4 regions of the Herbaspirillum sp. BH-1 genome follow, and region 3 is predicted to be linked to each of the others. Evidence: predicted binding sites of a transcription regulator. Region 3 holds the regulator's gene; each other region holds the start of a gene.
The links. Region 3 encodes LexA, which represses DNA repair genes until DNA is damaged. Its sites were predicted from a motif close to ACTGTATNNNNATACAGT; they were not measured.
Positions count from the first base shown of each region.

Region 1: the regulator LexA is predicted to act here: its motif matches at 2,019-2,036, upstream of recA (recombinase RecA).
Region 2: the regulator LexA is predicted to act here: its motif matches at 3,319-3,336, upstream of HBH1_RS18710 (PA0069 family radical SAM protein).
Region 4: the regulator LexA is predicted to act here: its motif matches at 2,956-2,973, upstream of HBH1_RS06605 (ATP-dependent helicase).

Region 1 is NZ_PKOI01000002.1:214,842-219,502, forward strand. It holds gene HBH1_RS04155 (sensor histidine kinase) at 1-88, opposite strand, end outside; gene HBH1_RS04160 (tetratricopeptide repeat-containing response regulator) at 91-1,719, opposite strand; gene recA (recombinase RecA) at 2,144-3,193, shown strand; gene recX (recombination regulator RecX) at 3,411-3,875, shown strand; gene sucC (ADP-forming succinate--CoA ligase subunit beta) at 4,465-4,661, shown strand, end outside.
Region 2 is NZ_PKOI01000016.1:17,908-22,568, forward strand. It holds gene adh (aldehyde dehydrogenase) at 1-639, shown strand, start outside; gene HBH1_RS18700 (DUF779 domain-containing protein) at 755-1,135, shown strand; gene HBH1_RS18705 (sigma-54-dependent Fis family transcriptional regulator) at 1,116-3,152, opposite strand; gene HBH1_RS18710 (PA0069 family radical SAM protein) at 3,361-4,661, shown strand, end outside.
Region 3 is NZ_PKOI01000007.1:198,678-203,338, forward strand. It holds gene rplI (50S ribosomal protein L9) at 1-355, opposite strand, end outside; gene rpsR (30S ribosomal protein S18) at 382-666, opposite strand; gene priB (primosomal replication protein N) at 721-1,023, opposite strand; gene rpsF (30S ribosomal protein S6) at 1,048-1,413, opposite strand; gene lexA (transcriptional repressor LexA) at 1,731-2,390, shown strand; gene HBH1_RS12165 (tetratricopeptide repeat protein) at 2,591-4,564, shown strand.
Region 4 is NZ_PKOI01000003.1:363,624-368,284, forward strand. It holds gene HBH1_RS06600 (hypothetical protein) at 1-654, opposite strand, end outside; gene HBH1_RS06605 (ATP-dependent helicase) at 747-2,891, opposite strand; gene HBH1_RS06610 (lipoprotein-releasing ABC transporter permease subunit) at 3,225-4,490, shown strand; gene lolD (lipoprotein-releasing ABC transporter ATP-binding protein LolD) at 4,483-4,661, shown strand, end outside.

The DNA.
Region 1 (4,661 bases), on a different contig from region 3:
CGTCGGACAGGCGGCGCAATTCCCCCTCCAGCACGCCCAGGGAGTTTTTGATGTCGTGAATGATGATCGCGGCAAGCTTGGGGTCCATGGTCAGCTCTTCGGGGCTACTTTGCTCAGGGTATCGCGCAGGAACTTGTGCATCTTCGCGACTCTATCGTTGCCCGGGATAAGGCGATCCAGCGTGGCCAGGTAACGGCGCACGCGCTTGACGTATTCTTCGTTCCAGCCACGCTGGCTCATCCACAGCAGATGCAGCTGCGCCGAGGCCAGCAGCACGCCGGTGTTCTCGGGCATGCTGGCCAGCGCCTCTTCCAGCTTGGCCAGCGATTCGTCCGGCTTGGCGCTGCGCATGAGGGCGTTGGCTTCGGCGATGATGCTCATGCAATGCTTGACGGCACCGTCGATCAGCTCTTCGGCCAGACCGGCCCGGCCAGTATCGGCAAGCACCTTGCGTGCCAGCATCTGCAGGGTTGTGTTTTCGTGATCGGACTTGATGGCCTCGGCGATCAGCTTGGCGCCTTCCTCGTCCTTGCCCATCGAGAAGGCGGCCTTGGCCAGCGCCAGCGTGGTGGTGTCCGAGGACTCCTTGGCGGCAGCCTGGCGTGCGGTCTCGAACGCCTGCTGGGCCGAGATCGAGTCGCCCAGCTGCACGTAGGCCTGCGCCTGGACAGCGGCCTGCGCCGAGACGAAGATGTTGGATTCCTCGTAGCGGCGCGGTGCGGCCTCCAGCAGGCGCAGCGCCGCGTCGGGGTCGCCACTGTCGACGTGCACCTGCGCCAGCGACAGCAGGTCGGTGGGCTGTGCCGTCAGCGAACCCTTGGTGTGCTTGAGTACCCTGTCATAGGCTTCGCGTGCCTGGTCCAGGTGGCCGCTGCGGTAGGCCACATCACCCACCAGGCGGCTGCGGCGCGCCGAAGGGATGATTTCGGACGACTTGGTGAGCGCCTCCAGTGCACCTTCCTGATTGCCCTGTGCCTCGTCGATCTGCGCCAGCAGGTCGTAGGCGGCGATGAACTGCTTGTTCTGCGCCAGCACTTCTTCCACGATGATGCGGGCGTCGTCCATCTGGCCAGCCACGATGTTGCAGCGGGCCAGGCCGATCTTGGCCCACACCAGGTCGTCGCGCATGGCCAGCGCCTGCTTGTAGACTTCGCGGGCTTCGTCGATGCGGCGCTGCTCGATGAGCAGCGTGCCCTTGGTCTTCATGATTTCCACGATCCACTTCGGCGCTGCCTTGAGGACGTTGTCGCATTCCAGGATGGCACCGGAGATATCCTTGCGCTTCATCTTCTCGGTCACCGGCAGCATGGCATGCTGCTTTTCCAGCAGGCGGTCCACCCGCTCGGCGATGCGGCTGGCCGTCAGCGGCTTGAGCATGTAGGCGTCCGGCTGGAACTCGGCGGCGCTGGCCACCAGGTTGTAGCCGCTCTCGGCGGTGACCATGATGAACATGCAGGTCGGCGAGAGCATGTTCTGGGTGCGGAAGAACTCCAGCAGCTGCTGGCCGTTGCTTTCCTTGTTCAGGTTGTAGTCGCAGATGATCAGGTCATACGTGCCGGACTGCACGAAACGGATAGCCTCATCCGGTGTGGCGGCCTGGTCCACCTTGGTCACCCCGAGCTGCCCGAGGTGCATGCGGATGTTCTGGCGCATCGTCGGCATGTCGTCGATGACCAGGCAGCGCAGGGCGCTGATATGGCTGAAGGGCACTAAACTCATGAGAACGGTCTGTCTAACGATCTATTGGTCTTGATTGCGACGGGCGACACCGGGCGCCCGGTGTTGCTGCAATGCAATAATTGGCGAGGTGACTTGTTTTACGCGTTCATTGACGCATAGCTGACGAATTATTCCTACCAACTCGCGAGTGTGCCGTTTTTTTTCCTTCCACGCATCATTCCTCTTTGAATTTGGACTTCCTGAAGGGTCGGCTCTCTTATAATTGTGGTTTTCGGCCGCCGTTTATCGTTGTCTGGTGGCGTTTGCGGCCGCTGTGCACAAAAACGCTTGCACGAAGCACTGTTTTTTTATACAGTATCGCTCTATCGGGGCGGTCATCATCCTCTGCCTCCGGGCAACATCAGCAAGACCGCAAGACTCCCCCCTGAACCCCTTCTTCACGACATTTTGCCGAGAGAGATTTATGGACGACAAAAAAGCTGCGAACAACTCTGAGAAGAGCAAGGCGCTGGCCGCCGCATTGGCACAGATTGAAAAGCAGTTTGGCAAGGGCTCGGTGATGCGCATGGAAGATGGCGTCGTCGCTGAGGAAATCCAGTCGGTATCCACCGGTTCCCTGGGCCTGGACATCGCGTTGGGCATCGGTGGCCTGCCACGTGGCCGCGTCATCGAGATCTACGGTCCGGAATCCTCCGGCAAGACCACCCTGACCCTGCAATCCATCGCCGAGATGCAGAAGCTGGGCGGCACCTGCGCCTTCATCGACGCCGAGCACGCCCTGGACGTCACCTATGCGCAAAAGCTGGGCGTGAACCTGAACGACCTGCTGATCTCGCAGCCGGACACCGGCGAACAGGCCCTGGAAATCACCGACGCCCTGGTGCGCTCCGGCGCGGTCGACCTGATCGTGGTGGACTCCGTGGCAGCGCTCACGCCCAAGGCCGAAATCGAAGGCGACATGGGCGACTCCCTGCCCGGCCTGCAGGCCCGCCTGATGTCGCAGGCCCTGCGCAAGCTGACCGGCAGCATCAACCGCACCAATACCACTGTCATCTTCATCAACCAGATCCGCATGAAGATCGGCGTCATGTTCGGCAATCCCGAAACCACCACCGGTGGCAATGCGCTGAAGTTCTACGCCTCGGTGCGCCTGGACATCCGTCGTACCGGCTCCATCAAGTCCGGTGACGAAGTCATCGGCAGTGAAACCAAGGTCAAGGTCGTCAAGAACAAGGTTGCCCCCCCGTTCCGCGAAGCTCACTTCGACATCCTGTATGGCGAAGGCACTTCCCGCGAAGGCGAAATCCTGGACCTGGGCTCCGAGCACAAGGTGGTGGAGAAGTCCGGCGCCTGGTACAGCTACAACGGCGAGCGCATCGGCCAGGGCAAGGACAACGCCCGTAACTACCTGAAGGAACACCCGGAACTGTCGCGCGAGATCGAGAACAAGGTCCGCGTCGCACTGGGCGTGCCTGAACTGGCAGGTGGCACCGCCGAGGCACCAGCCTCCTGATCCCAAGGTCTTCACGTACCACCATGGCGGCAGGGTTTGCCTGAGCCTTGAGGTCATGGTGGTGCCTGTCCCGCTCCGCCCCCGGCGCCGGTCCGGCCGGGTGCCGAGCTGAAGTACCGGCCGCATCGTTCTGTTGCTGCCGCGTTTCAATGCAATACGGTTCCATCGTTTTTTCTTCGTGTTCTTCACCGTCACATCGCCCGTGTAGTCGAACGTCATGCCCAGACCGCCGATCAGCCTGAAAGCACGGGCGCTCAAATATCTCTCTTCACGTGAGCATAGTCGCCTGGAACTTGCGCGTAAGCTTGCCCCTTACGCGCAAGAGGGTGATGACATCGACGCGCTCCTGCAGTGGCTGGAGCAGTCCCGTTTCCTTTCCCAAGAACGCTTTTCCGAATCGCTGGTGCATCGCCGCTCGGCCCGTTATGGCAACCAGCGCATCTTTTCCGAGTTGCATGGGCATGGCATCGAAGGGGAAGCCATCGCCGAGTTGAAGGCCGACCTGGCAGCAGGCGAGGGCGAGCGTGCCGCACAGGTCCTGCGCCGCAAATTCAGTGCGCCCCCTCCCGATGCCGAGACACGCGCCAGACAGATGCGCTTCCTGCAGCAACGCGGTTTTTCCCACCGCAGTATCCGCGAAGCCTTGCAGACCGCGTGGAGCGACGAGGAGGAATCGTCGTGAGCGGGGACAACTGGGTCTCTTGATGCGCTGAGCCCGAGAGGGTGTCGCCCTGCGCTCGCATCCTGGGCATTCCCGGCCAGCCATTCACCACCGCAGTTGCGTTCCCCCTTGTCCCTGACTTCTTCCAGCAGCTTGCGCAGATGGCAGCCATCTGTCCCGCCATATGGAAAAGCTATCCCTTTCGGTCTTCTGTTAGCGCCACCGGCTAACAGCCCGGCCGGCCTGTGCTAGAATTCGGAAGTTTTTGCTGCGGCGCGCAAGCCTGAGGAGATATCGCGTGTTGCCGGTTTGTCAAAACGGCGCAACGATGCAAGGCCCATGTAGCAGCAGGAATGGATAATGCGGACGCTTCGGCGCAAGCTGGCGCGTTTCGAATATCAGACCAACTAAAGCAGACGGCATGCACATGCCCAATTCTACGAATTCACTAGCAACCCGCGCAGCTCACGCCTGCGCCCGTCTCCGTCCGTCTCCGGATGTGACACCCGCCTGCGGGTTGCTGTCTGCTTTCTCGTCGGCCGGCATGCTGCCGGCTACCGAATTTCAATCCGGCAAGTTTTATTCATTCAGTGTCTAAAGGGAAGCTCCCATGAAAATCCATGAGTATCAGGGTAAAGAAATCCTGCGCCAGTTCGGCGTAACCGTGCCGCGCGGCATTCCTTGCATGTCGGTCGACGAAGTCGAAGCGGCAGCCCAGAAGCTGGGCGGCCCGGTGTGGGTCGTCAAGGCCCAGATCCATGCAGGCGGTCGCGGCAAGGGCGGCGGCGTGAAGGTGGCCAAGTCGAT
Region 2 (4,661 bases), on a different contig from region 3:
CTGAACCAGGGTGAGGTCTGCACCTGCCCCTCGCGCGTGCTGGTGCAGGAATCGATCTATGAGCGCTTCATCGAGCGCGCCTTGAAGCGCGTGGCTGCCATCAAGCAGGGCAACCCGCTGGACAAGAGCACCATGATCGGTGCGCAAGCCTCGCAGGAGCAGCTGGAAAAGATCCTGTCCTACATCGACATCGGCAAGCAGGAAGGCGCCAAGGTGCTGGCCGGCGGCGGTCGTGAAGCACTGGGCGGTGACCTGGCCTCGGGTTACTACGTCAAGCCGACGGTGTTCGAGGGCAACAACAAGATGCGCATCTTCCAGGAAGAAATCTTCGGCCCGGTGGTCTCGGTGACCACCTTCAAGGATGAGGAAGAAGCCCTGGCCATCGCCAACGACACCCTCTACGGCCTGGGTGCCGGCCTGTGGACCCGTGATGGCACCCGTGCCTTCCGCATGGGTCGCGAGATCCAGGCCGGGCGCGTGTGGACCAACTGCTATCACCTGTATCCGGCGCATGCGGCCTTCGGTGGCTACAAGCAATCCGGCATCGGTCGTGAAAACCACAAGATGATGCTGGACCACTACCAGCAGACCAAGAACCTGCTGGTCAGCTACAGCCCCAAGGCGCTGGGCTTCTTCTGATCGGGTTCCGATCCTTCGTTTGTCTCCTTGGCTCCTTGCAGCAAGGCAGCTTGGGCGCCGGTCCGTTCTCCCACGGCCGGCGCCTTTTTTATGTGGACTTTCCAGGAGCATGCCGATGAGCGCCTTACCCCGGGTTACTGCCACCGACGCCACGGTGGCACTGCTGCGCCAGTTGAAGACACGCCATGGCGCCTTGATCTTTTTCCAGTCCGGCGGCTGCTGCGATGGCAGCGCGCCAATGTGCTACCCCGAAGGAGACTTCACCTTGGGCGACACCGATGTGTACCTGGGGGAGATCGACGGCGTGCCGTTCTACATCGGCGCCGACCAGTTCGAGTACTGGAAGCACACGCAGTTGATCATTGACGTGGTCAATGGTAACGGTGGCATGTTCTCGCTGGAGAACGGCAGCGGCAAGCGCTTCCTGACGCGCTCGCGGCTGTTTTCCGATGAAGAATATGACGCTCTGGAACCGCTCAGTGCCCGCGTGACTTGAAGCGACGATACAGCGTATTGCGCGACACACCGAGCGCCTTGGCGGCGGCGCTGACATTGCCGTCATGCGTGCGCAGTGCGCGTTCGATGGCGGCCCATTCCGTGTCCTGCATGGAAAGTGGCGGAGAGGGTGGTTCGTCGTCAACGCTGGCCAGCGGGGAGCTGGCCGCCGCGTCTTCGAGGAAGTCGTCCGGCAGGTGCTGCAGGCCGATGGCCGCTTCGCCCTCGGCCATGGCCAGCGCGGTGCGGACCAGGTTGGACAATTGCCGCAGGTTGCCCGGCCAGCGGCTGGCCTGCAGCAGCGCCAGGGCCTGGGCATCGAAGCGCGGCGCCTGCGGGCCGCCTTCTTCCTGCAGGATGCGTTCGATCAGGCAATCCAGATCGCTGCGTTCGCGCAGGGCCGGCAGCCTGACCTGCAAGCCATTGATGCGGTAGTACAGGTCTTCGCGGAAGGCATGACGTGCCGCCATCTCGCGCAGCGGCTGGTTGGTGGCGCACACCAGTGCGAACTCCACCGGGATCACACGCTGGCTGCCCAGCGGCGTGACGGTGCGCTCCTGCAGTACCCGCAACAAACGACCCTGTAGGGCCAATGGCATGTCGCCGATTTCATCGAGGAACAGCGTGCCCCCCTGGGCTTGCGCGATCTTGCCGATGGCACCCTTGCGGCGGGCGCCGGTGAAGGCGCCGTCTTCATAGCCGAACAGTTCGGCTTCGATCAGGTTTTCCGGAATGGCCGAGCAGTTGACCGCCACGAAGGGCGCCGTCATCCCCCGGCTTTGGGCCCTACGCGAACAGGCGCTGGCGCGGTGGATGGCCTGCGCCAGCCACTCCTTGCCGGTGCCGGTCTCACCGGTGATCAAGACCGGGATGGCGCGGTCGATCACCCGGCGCAGCTTGCCGATGATGTCGCTCATGCGGGCGTCGCCGGACTCCAGCGCCTGCAGGTCGGGCAGGTTCGCCAGTCCGCGCGCGGCCGGTGGCTGGTGGTGCGGGGCAGAGGCGGGTGATGACGCAGCTGCCGATGCGATTGCCGCCACTTCGAGTTCGGGCGCCTCGATGACCGCTTCACGGGCGTTCTGGAAATGCTGGTCGCGTAGCCGCAACTCGGCGCGACCGTGGATGCGGATGCCATTGTGCAGGCACAGTTCCAGCAGGCTGGGCGCGGCCTTGCGGTGCTGCTCGAACAGCAGCGACAGTGGTACCCCGAACAGCGAGGCAAAGGTGTGCGACTGCAGCACCGCCAGCGTCAGGCCGAGCTGGAACTGCGCACTGCGGTTGGCCGCCAGGAAACGTCCGCCCGGCGTGAAGCTGACGATGCCCTCCACCAGCGTGCCCACGAATTCGGCGCGGCTGTGGAAGTGCAGGGTGATGCAATCGGGAAAGCTGCCCGCCAGCAGGTGGTTTTCTATCATCTGCGCCGACATGCGCACCAGGGCCATGGTGTGCTTGTGGAAGCTGCCGCACTCGCCCGACACGTCCAGCACCCCCAGCACCTTGCCGCGATGGTCGAAGATGGGGGCCGCCGAGCAGGTCAGGAAGCGGTTGGCGTCCAGGTAGTGCTGCTGGGCGTGGACCGTGGTCGGTTTCTGTTCGAACAACGCCGTGCCGATGGCATTGGTGCCGCGCAACTGCTCCGACCAGCGCCCGCCGGGACCGAGCGCCACGCGGTCGGCCTTGGCCAGGAAATCGCGGTCGCCGAGGGTATGGATGATGGTGCCTTCGGCGTCCGAGAGGATCACCATGCTGTGGGTATTGCGAATCTGGTCGTAGAGCGTTTCCATCACCGGCCGGGCATGGCCGGACAGGGATTGGCTGGCCTCCAGCGTCTGCGCCAGGTCGGCACGCGAGAGCTGTTCCAGATCGGGACGCTGGCTGCGGGTGATGCCATAGGAAGAACTGCGCTGGTGCGAGCGTGCGATGGTCTGCAGGTCCGGCTCGCCGTCGGCCGTGGTCTGCACCAGGGGCGCCGCGCCCAGCAATGCACCGGCGCCGGGCCGGTTTGCCTGGTATTGCATCCTTGTCTCCTTGGACCTTTGCGGTCCTTATGCCCTGTCTTCGTGGCTGCCCGGTGTTCTATTTCTTATGTTTCGGGAAGCCTGGGGTGAACAAGCATACCCGATTAATACGGCAGCGGGCTAAATTGAAACAGGGTTTGCAGGCGGCCGGAAGTGTGGGCAAAATACTGTTCATATATACAGTATTGTTCAGCTAAATCAGCTAGTTATGGCTTCCTTCCCCAAATTCCCGCAGGGCATTGCCCGGCCGTTTCCTGACCAGCCGGCGCCATCGTCCTCGGATGACGACGATGCGACCATCACACCGGCTGCCTTCATCCATCGCCAGCAGGTGGCCCAAAAGGGCCGGGGTGCGGTCACCAACCTGCGCGGGCGCTACGAATCGGTGAACCGCGAGGAGTTCGATGATGGCTGGCAGCCTCTGCAATTTGCCGGTGACGGTCCAACGACCGGTGAAGAGGTCGTTGGCACAGAACAGGCCCATACCACCGATCCTGGCGATCAGGACGCCGAACCGCCGCGCCTGAAGACCATCGTCACGGAAGAGACGGCCAAGTCCATCATCAGCCGCAATGCCTCGCCCGACCTGCCGTTCTCGCTGTCCCTGAATCCTTATCGGGGCTGCGAGCACGGCTGCATCTACTGTTTTGCCCGACCCTCGCACAGCTACCTGGGCCTCTCGCCGGGGCTGGACTTCGAAAGCCGGCTGGTGGCCAAGACCAATGCCCCGGAGCTATTGCTGCGCGAGCTGGCCCGGCCGTCCTACCAGCCTGACACCATCACGGTGGGCATCAATACCGACGCCTACCAGCCCATCGAGCGCGAGCGCCAGTTGACCCGCCGCATCCTGCAGATCCTGCACGATTGCGAAAACCCGGTGGCCCTGATTACCAAGTCGTCCCTGATCGAGCGTGACATCGACCTGCTGGCGGCGATGGCAGCCAAGCGCCAGGCCATTGCCGCTGTCACCATCACCACGCTGGACCCGGTCATCGCCCGCACCCTGGAACCCCGGGCGGCCAGTCCGGCGCGGCGCCTGCGGGTGATCCGTACGCTCGCCGAGGCGGGTATTCCGGTGAGCGTATCGATTGCGCCGGTGATTCCCTTCGTCACCGAGCCGGACCTGGAGCGGGTCATGGAAGCGGCCGTGGAAGCCGGTGCTGGCCAGGCCGGCTATATCGTGCTGCGCCTGCCATGGGAAGTCAGCCCCTTGTTCAGGCAGTGGCTGCAGGCGCACTTCCCGGACCGGGCGGCACGGGTGATGAACCGCATCCAGGACATGCGGGGCGGCAAGGATTACGACGCCGATTTCGCCACCCGCATGCGCGGCACCGGTGTCTGGGCCGAGCTCCTGCAGCAGCGCTTCGACAAGGCCAGCCGCCGGCTGGGCATCGACCATCGCAACCGCGCCTTCGCCACGCTGGATGCCAGCCGTTTCCGGCGGCCGCTGCTGGTGCCGCCGGCCCGGGGCGGGCAGGGCAAGCGGACCAAGAATGATCAGCTTGATCT
Region 3 (4,661 bases):
CGTTGGGCATACGCACTTGCGACTTTTCCACGGCGAAACCCTTCTTGCCCAGGGCTTCAGCGATGTCGAAGTTGGTCACGGAACCGAACAGACGACCGTCAACGCCGGCCTTCTGCGACACTTCCACGGTGGCACCAGTCAGCTTTTCGCCTTGTGCTTGAGCAGCAGCCAGCTTCTCGGCAGCGGCCTTTTCCAGATCGGCGCGCTTGGCTTCGAATTCGGCGATGGCAGCGTCGGTAGCACGACGGGCCTTGCGTTGCGGGATCAGGAAGTTACGTGCGAAACCGTCCTTGACGCGCACGACATCACCCAGACCGCCGAGATTAACGATTTTTTCCAACAGAATGACTTGCATGTTTTTCTCCTATTTCTCGGCGCAGATTACGCGTTGTGCAGATCGGTGTACGGCAGCAGGGCCAGGTAACGCGCGCGCTTGATGGCGGTGTCAACTTGACGCTGGTAGTGGGCCTTGGTACCGGTCAGGCGTGCCGGCATGATCTTGCCGTTTTCCTGGACGAAGTCCTTCAGGGTGTCCACGTCCTTGTAATCGACCTGTTCAACGCCAGCGGCGGTGAAACGGCAGAATTTCTTGCGCTTGAACAGCGGGTTTTGCTGTTGACGCTTGTTTTTCAGCTTGCTTTTATCGAACTTTTTACCGAATGCCATGATTTGGCTCCTGTATCTAAAAATTGGGTAAGGTCTTTTTAGCGCCGCCTCGCGTCAGTCTTCCGACGGGACAGCGCCAAAATCAACGATATGAAACACGACGCTCTTGCTGTTGCGATTCCTGCGGGCCAGAAAGCCGGTGAAGCGGAAGACTTCACCCAGCGCAGCCTTGTTGAGCGCGCCGGAGATTTCTCCTGCTGCCATCGCCGCGATCTCGAATTCGACCTGGCGACGCATGCCAGCTTCCATCTGCTCCGACTGATGCTGCAACCTGGCAGTCACGATCGGAATACCGGCCGGCGTATAACGCAATACATCACGTTCGGCCAGACTGGCGATGACTTGAAGCTGGTTCACTCTCCGCTATGAATCGCAGCGCAATCAGGCTGCCGGTGCTTCGGTACGGCTCTTGGCCGCGTCTTCCTTCTGCACTGCCTTCAGGATGGGGGAAGGACCGGTTTCGGCCTTCTTCATCTTGACGGTCAGGTGGCGCAGGACGGCGTCGTTGAACTTGAAGCCGGTTTCGATCTCGGCCAGCGTTTCGCTGTCGACTTCGATGTTCAGGCAGACATAGTGAGCCTTGGCCAGCTTCTGGATCTGGTAGGCCAGTTGACGACGGCCCCAATCTTCGACACGGTGAACCTTGCCGCCGCGGGTGGTGACGATGCCCTTGTAACGCTCGATCATCGCCGGCACTTGCTCGCTTTGGTCCGGGTGGACGATAAATACGATTTCATAATGACGCATGTAGACTCCTTATGGACTTATTGAAGACGCCCACCCCGGCGTCAAGACGGGTGTGGGAAGAGGAAAACCCAAGATCATACAAGGTTTCTGGCATAACAGCAATGTCGACTATCGCTGGCGAGGTCAGGTAGACACAGGCGGAGCCATCGCACTGGGCAGATAGGCCGCACAAGATATTTCATCTATTTATATATAGACAGGAAAAACCGTTCTTGCAGCACCAGAAAGTGCATGTTGCCGTTGACACAAGGATTGCACCTGTATAAAAATACAGACTGTTCATCCAAACAGCCTTCCCCCAGAGAAAGGCCTACCCCATGCTCAAACTGACCGCGCGCCAGGAACAGATCCTGAACCTGATCAAGAACGCCATCGAGAACACCGGCTTCCCTCCCACGCGCGCCGAGATCGCTGCCGAGCTTGGCTTCCGCTCCGCCAATGCCGCTGAAGAGCACCTGCAGGCACTGGCCCGCAAGGGCGCCATCGAAATATCCCCTGGCACCTCCCGCGGCATCCGCCTGCGTGAATCCGGCGTACCCGCATCAAGCGGCATCGCCCGCCAGATGGCCCTGCCCCACCCCGCCCTGATGCAGTTGAGCCTGCCCCTGATCGGTCGCGTGGCTGCCGGCTCGCCCATCCTGGCGCAGGAGCATGTCGAGAAGACCTACCAGGTCGATCCGGCGATGTTCCCCAGCAAGCCCGATTACCTGTTGAAGGTGCGCGGCATGTCCATGCGCGACGCCGGCATTCTCGATGGCGATCTGCTGGCGGTCCGCAAGACCGACCAGGCGCGCAACGGGCAGATCGTGGTGGCGCGACTGGCCGACGAGGTCACCGTCAAGCGCTACCAGAAGACCGGCTCGGTCATCACGCTCTTCCCGGAAAATCCGGAATTCGAACCCATCATCGTCAAGCCGGACGCCGACCAGTTTGCTCTTGAAGGGCTTGCCGTCGGGTTGTTGCGCAGCTGGCATTAAACCAGCAGGGAGCAAGCCTGCCGCTCCCGATGCATCGGCGCCCACCACCGCGCCGATCCCCCTCCCAAGGAACCTTCGTCTAAAACGAAGGTTTTTTGCTTTCTATTCGCCTCTTCGGCATCCGGTCCTTGCGCATATTATTTCTGGTGGACAGCTATGTCCGGCGCAAAGCATGCGCCCAACCAAGAGGATCCCTTTCGATGTCGACGCGCAAGAGCAGCAACAAGCACGGTAACCAGGCCCAGGCCGCCACCCAGTCCCATCTGCAAGACCTGCTGGATGTCCGCAAATGCCTGGATCTTCTGGATAATCGCAAGGTTGATGAAGCAAAGGCCCTGTGTACTGCCGTGCTGGGGCGCGCTCCCACCCTGGTGTTCGCCAACCATGCACGCGGACTCATCGCCATGCAGGAGGGCCTGCACGCCGATGCCGAACACTATCTTCGCAAGACCATCGCGGCTGATCCGGAGAATGCCGAGTATCTGAGCAACCTGGCAGCCGCACTCCTGGCACAGGATCGCATCGATGAAGCCATCAGGATCTATGAACGCGCCATCGAAGTCGACAAGGAAAGCCGGACGGCCCGCGTCGGCCTGGCCAATGCCTTGCATGAAAAGAACGACCCGGATGCCTCGATCGCCTACTTCGAGGATGCGGTCAAGCGCGAGCCAGAGGCCCCCGGCCCGCTCTCCCATCTGGGGCGGGCACTGGTGGAAGCGAAGCGCTATGACGAGGCGGTCGCAACCATCCTCAAGTCACTGGAACTGCAGATCAACTTCGCCCCTTCGCACACCGCCCTGGGCGAAGCCTTCCATGCCATGGAGATGTACAAGGAAGCCCTGGAGTCCCACAAGACAGCAATCCTTCTGGACCCGGAAGATACCTACGCGCACAACAAGATTGCCGATACCTACCTGAAACTGAACAAGGTCACCGAAGCCCACGAACACCTGCTGCGCGTCATCGACATCGCCCCCAAGGACTCCAACAGCTATCTCAAGCTGGGTGCCAGCTACTTTTCCGCCGAAGATCGCTTCGACGATGCCATGCGCATGTTCAACAAGGCGCTGGAACTGAATCCCAAGCAAGCCCTCATCTACAACAACATCGGCGCCATCAAGCACGACCATGGCGACACCCATGAGGCGGTGGAGATCTTCCGCAAGGCGCTCGAATTGCGTCCCAACTATTCCACCGCCAAGCACAACCTGGCCCTGAGCCTGCTGTTGCACGGCGACCTCAAGGAAGGCTGGGAATGTCACGAGAGTCGCCTGGAAACCCGCGAGCGCGCCTACGTCTACAAGCTCATCCACAAACTGTTCGAGATCATCCCCAAATGGGATGGCAAGAGTTCGCTGGAAGGCAAATTCATACTCCTGATGCACGAACAGGGCTTTGGCGACAGCATCCAGTTTCTGCGCTATGCACGCCTGGTCATGGACCGCGGCGCCCGGGTGGCGGTGCACGTGAAGAATCCGCTGTATCGGCTGTTCCAGTCGTTCACGCCAGAAGTCACCCTGATCCGGGAAAGCGACCCGCTGCCACCCTGCGACTGCGCCTACGTGATGATGAGCCTGCCCTATGCGCTAGGCACCGATACCGTGGAAGACATCCCCTCCTTCCCCAGCTACCTGGCAGCCGATCCCTTGCTGGCAGAAGAATGGCGCCAGAAAATTGCCGCAATAACAACATCGGAACAGCATCTACGTGTCGGTGTGGTATGGGGCGGCAATCCGGAGCACGGCAATGATCGGCACCGTTCGATCCCCCTTGACACTTTCAAGCAATTGTTCGGACTCCCGAAGATCGAGTTCTACTCCCTGCAAAAGGGCAAGCCCCTGGAAGACCTGAAGAATCTGCCCGCCGACCGGTCAGCCCACAATCTGGGTGACCAATGCGCAGACTTTGCCGATACCGCCGCAGCGATCCACAACCTGGACCTGGTCATCAGCGTGGATACTTCGGTGGTGCACCTGGCTGGTGCCATGGGCCACCCCACCTGGGTACTGCTCCCGCACATCCCGGACTGGCGCTGGCTGCAGAACCGCGACGATTCGCCCTGGTATCCGAGCATGCGCCTGTTCCGCCAGCCTGCCTTCAGCGACTGGGACTCCGTGATGAAGCGCATCGCAGAAGAGTTAATCAGATTGCAACAAGAAAAGGTGCAGCAATAGGACTCTGGCCCTCCCTCACCCCTTCCGAAAAAGCCGCTTGCACCGAGCGGCTTTTTCAATGGAGCGAAAATTTCTTGGTTTCAACAAAGATTTCCCT
Region 4 (4,661 bases), on a different contig from region 3:
CCAGATCCAGATGGAGTTGATGGCCTTCTGGCCACGCATTTCGCGCTGTTCGTTGAGTGCCTCGGCGAACCACTGCATCTGCACTTCGTTCTGCAGCTTGCGCCAGGCCAGTTCACCCGGGCCTTCCGGCATCCAGATGTCGACGTTGCGGCCGCTGGCGGCGCTCGGTGTAGAGGTGCGCAGGCCAGCCCAGGCGTCGGCGCGGATGAACCAGGTGCGGGCGTCGCCATACACCAGTTCATGGCCGATCTCGGTAAACAGCGGCAGGGCGGCGGCGAACAGGCGTTGCGATTCTTCCTCTTCCAGTTGCAGCTGGCCGATGTCGGTCAGCACCAGGTGGTCGCGGGCCACGTGGATGTGCGCCGGGTGCAGCACGAACCAGTGGCCGGCGGCGGGTCTGTGGCCCAGGCCCTGCATCAATGCGGCGGCCGCAGCGGGGCTGGAATCCTGCGGGGCCGGCGGCAAGCCGAAGCGGCGGGCCAGCCAGTGTTCATGCGGCAATGCCCGCGAAAACGGGTCGTGCGACTGCAGCGGCGCCGCCTTGCCACGGCCCAGCAGCATGGCCAGGGCGGGCGCCTTGCTCTGGCGCAGCAGGTCCCGGGCCAGCTCGGCCGGGGGCAGGGCGAAGGGAACGAGGATGTCGAGTTGATTCATGGGGCGCTATTTTAGCGGCTGGCGGGCCGCTTGGCCTGGGCGTCCCCTGCACAAAGCTTCACTTATCTGACTTGAGGCCCTTAAAAAACCGCTCAAGACTTGTTCCAGGCCTGTTTGGCGCGCTGGCGCACCAGCATGCGCACGCTTTCGGGCATGGGTGTACGGGCGCCATTGGTCTCGGCCGACAGCCACAGGCTGTCCTCGAAATGGGGCAGCATGCGCGGGGTGATGAAGCGGCTGCGGATGGCGTTCACGTGGCGGTCGCCCTGGGCCGTCTGCTGGGTGATGTAGAAGCGTTGCGGCACGATCAGGTGCAGATATTCCTTGGCCCGGGTCATGGCCACATAGAGCAGGCGGCGCTCTTCGGCGATCTCGGCCTCGCTGCCGGTGGCCAGGTCGGAGGGGATGCAGCCGTCCACCACGTTCAGCACATGCACCGAACGCCATTCCTGGCCCTTGGCGGAGTGGATGGTGGAGAGCGTCAGGTAATCCTCGTCGCGATAGGGCGGGGCCGAAAAGTCGCTGCTGGATTCGGGCGGGTCCAGTGTCAACTCGGTGAGGAATTTCTCGCGCGAGGCATAGCCCCGGGCCAGCGCGGCCAGTTGCTCGATGTCGGCGGCGCGGGCGTCGGCGTCCTCGTAGCGTTGCTCCAGCTGCGGCAGGTACCAGTCGCGGGCGGCGTTGATGTCGGTCGGCCAGGCCGCGCTGGCGCGCCGCATCAGGGCATAGGTATCGGCGAAGGCCTGCCACTGCAGGGCGATGTTGGCCGGGGCGCCGAAGTGGAGCAGGGCATCGGCCGGGTCGGCGGCGCCGGCCATCAGGTCCAGTACCTTGCGGGCGGTGGCCGGGCCGACCCCGGGGATCAGTTGCAGGGCACGCAGGCCGGCCATCCGCCCGCTGGGGTTGTGGGCCAGCCGCAGCAGCGACAGCAGGTCCTTGATGTGGGTGCTCTCCAGGAACTTGAGCCCGCCGAACTTCACGAAGGGGATGTTGCGGCGGACCAGTTCCAGCTCCAGCGCGGCGCTGTGGGTGGCGGTGCGGAACAGCACTGCCTGGGACTTGAGCGTCAGCCCTTCCTCGCGATGCGCCAGGATGCGATTGGCGACCCAGCGCGCCTGTTCGGCTTCGTCGGGGATGACCACCAGCTGCGGTTTCTGCGAGGAGGGTTTGTCACTCCACAGGTTCTTGAAGTGACGCTCAGGGGCATCGGCGATGACCGCATTGGACGCCTGCAGGATAGGCTGGGTGGAGCGGTAGTTCTGTTCCAGCGTCAGCAGCCGCGCCGGCTGGGTGAACAGCGAGGGCAGGTCGAGGATGTTGCGCACCGTGGCGCCCCGGAAGGAATAGATCGATTGGGCGTCGTCGCCGACGGCGGTCACACCGGCCCCATCGGGCTTCATGCGCTGCAGGATCTCGGCCTGCAGGCGGTTGGTGTCCTGGTATTCATCGACCAGCACGTGGTCGAAGCGGGCGCTGACGGATTGCGCAATTTCCGGGTCGGACAGCATATCGGCCCAGAACAGCAGCAGATCGTCGTAATCCAGTACGTGCTGGGCTTCCTTGGCATCCACATAGCGGGCGAAGAGTTCGCCCAGTGGCCGCTCCCACTCGCGGCACCAGGGGTAATGGACCTGCAGCACCTGGGCCAGGTCCTGGCGGGTGTTGACGGCCCGCGAATAGATCGCCAGGCAGGTGGCCTTGAGCGGGAAGCGCTTGTCGGTGGAAGACAGACCCATCTCGTGGCGCAACAGGCCCATCAGGTCTTCCGAGTCACCGCGATCCTGGATGGTGAAGTCGTCTTCCAGGCCGATCACGCTGGCGTAGTCGCGCAGCAGGCGCGCGCCGATGGCGTGGAAGGTGCCGGACCAGGGCAGTTGCGGCGGGACATCGCCAGCGGCCAGGCCCAGTACCTGGCGGATCACCTGGCCCACGCGGCGGCCCATGTCGCCGGCGGCGCGGCGCGAAAAGGTCAGCAGCAGGATGCGTTGCGGATCGGCGCCCTCCAGCACCAGCCGCGCCACCCGGTGCGCCAGGGTATTGGTCTTGCCCGAGCCGGCGCCGGCCACGATCAACAGCGGCGTCTGCTGCGCTGGCGGCAGGCCGCTACCATGCTCGACGGCGGCGCGCTGTTCGGCGTTGAGGCGGGCGAAGGGATCGCGCTCCTGTGCAGGGTCGTCGGCAGAGGCGGTCTGCGGGGCAGTGGACGCGGGCGCTTCCCGGGTGAGGTCTGGCAGCATGGGTGAGGGGCAATTCAGGTGGAGACCGTGCAGGGCGGCCTTTGAAGGGCGGGCACAGGTGGGTACTGTATATATAACCAGTTCATGATGCAACAGCCGGCGTGCAATGGAGATGAAACAGTTTGCATAGCAAGCCGCGAACCTCTGCCGTAGAAGTGAATCTATAGCCTGCACGCGGGAACGTGCGCAAGTGAAGGACAGGGGCCAGGGATGGGCCGGCTGTCCATTCTGTGGCAAACTTCGCGCTTTGTCTTCGCCCGTGTTGGCGTGCGGCGGGTCCGGTTTCGACGGGATTTCGCCGGCACATTTTGCAGGCCCTCTCCCGGAGCAATTTTGAGTCTGATTAAAAACCTGCCGTTCGAATGGCTGGTCGGCATCCGCTACACGCGGGCCGGCAAGCGTAGCGGTCGCAACAGTTTCATTTCCTTTATTTCCCTCATTTCCATGGCCGGCATCGGCCTGGGCGTGGCCGCACTGATCGTGGTGCTGTCGGTGATGAACGGTTTCCAGAAGGAAGTCCGTGACCGCATGCTCTCGGTGCTGGCGCATATCGAGGTGTTCGACGCCTCCGGCTCCATGAAGGACTGGCAGAGCGTGGCCAAGCAGACCTTCCAGAACAAGGAAGTGCTGGGTGCGGCGCCCTATGTGTCCGGCCAGGCCATGATGACGCGCGACGACAACCTGCGCGGCGTGCTGGTGCGCGGCGTGCTGCCGGAAGAAGAGCCCAAGGTCTCGGACGTGGCACGCCAGATCAAGCAGGGCAGTTTCGATTCCCTGAAGCCGGGGGCATTCGACATCGTCCTTGGCAGCGAACTGGCGCGGGGCATGCGCGTCGGGCTGGGCGACAAGATCACCGTGATCGTGCCGCAAGGGCAGGTGACCCCAGCCGGGGTGCTGCCGCGCCTGAAGCAGTTCACCGTGACCGGCATCTTCGAGGCCGGCCATTACGAGTTCGATTCCTCGCTGGCCTTCATCCACCTGCAGGACGCCGAGACCCTGTTCCGCATGGATGCGCCCACCGGGGTGCGCCTGCGCATCCGCGACATGTTGCAGGCGCCGGAGGTGACCCAGGAGCTGGCGCGCACCCTCAGCGGCGACCTCTACCTGCGCGACTGGTCGCAGCAGAACAGCAACTGGTTCGCCGCCGTCAAGACCGAGAAACGCATGATGTTCATCATCCTTACCCTGATCATTGCGGTGGCGGCTTTCAATCTGGTCTCCACGCTGGTGATGACGGTCACCGACAAGCAGGCCGACATCGCCATCCTGCGCACGCTGGGGGCGTCGCCCGGTTCCATCATGAAGATCTTCGTGATCCAGGGCGCGCTGGTGGGCCTGATCGGGACCGCTGCCGGGGTCGCCCTGGGGGTGGCGGTGGCACTGAACATCGATGTGCTGGTACCGGCCATCGAGCATGCCTTCCACGTGCAGTTCCTGCCCAAGAGTATCTATGTGATTTCCGAATTGCCCTCCGACCTCATCTGGTCGGACGTCTATATCATCGGCGGCGTGGCCGTGGTACTGGCTTTCCTGGCCACGCTGTACCCGAGCTGGTCGGCAGCCCGCGTCAAACCGGCGGAGGCGCTGCGCTATGAATGATTCCATCCTGAACCGCCAGGCCGTGCTGTCGGCACGCGGCCTGGGCAAGACCTTCACCCAGGGAAAGTATTCGGTGAAGGTGCTGGGCAATGTGGATATCGATGTCTACCACGGTGAGCAGGTCGCCATCGTTGGCGCTTCCGGCTCCGGCAAGTCGACCTTGCTGCATCT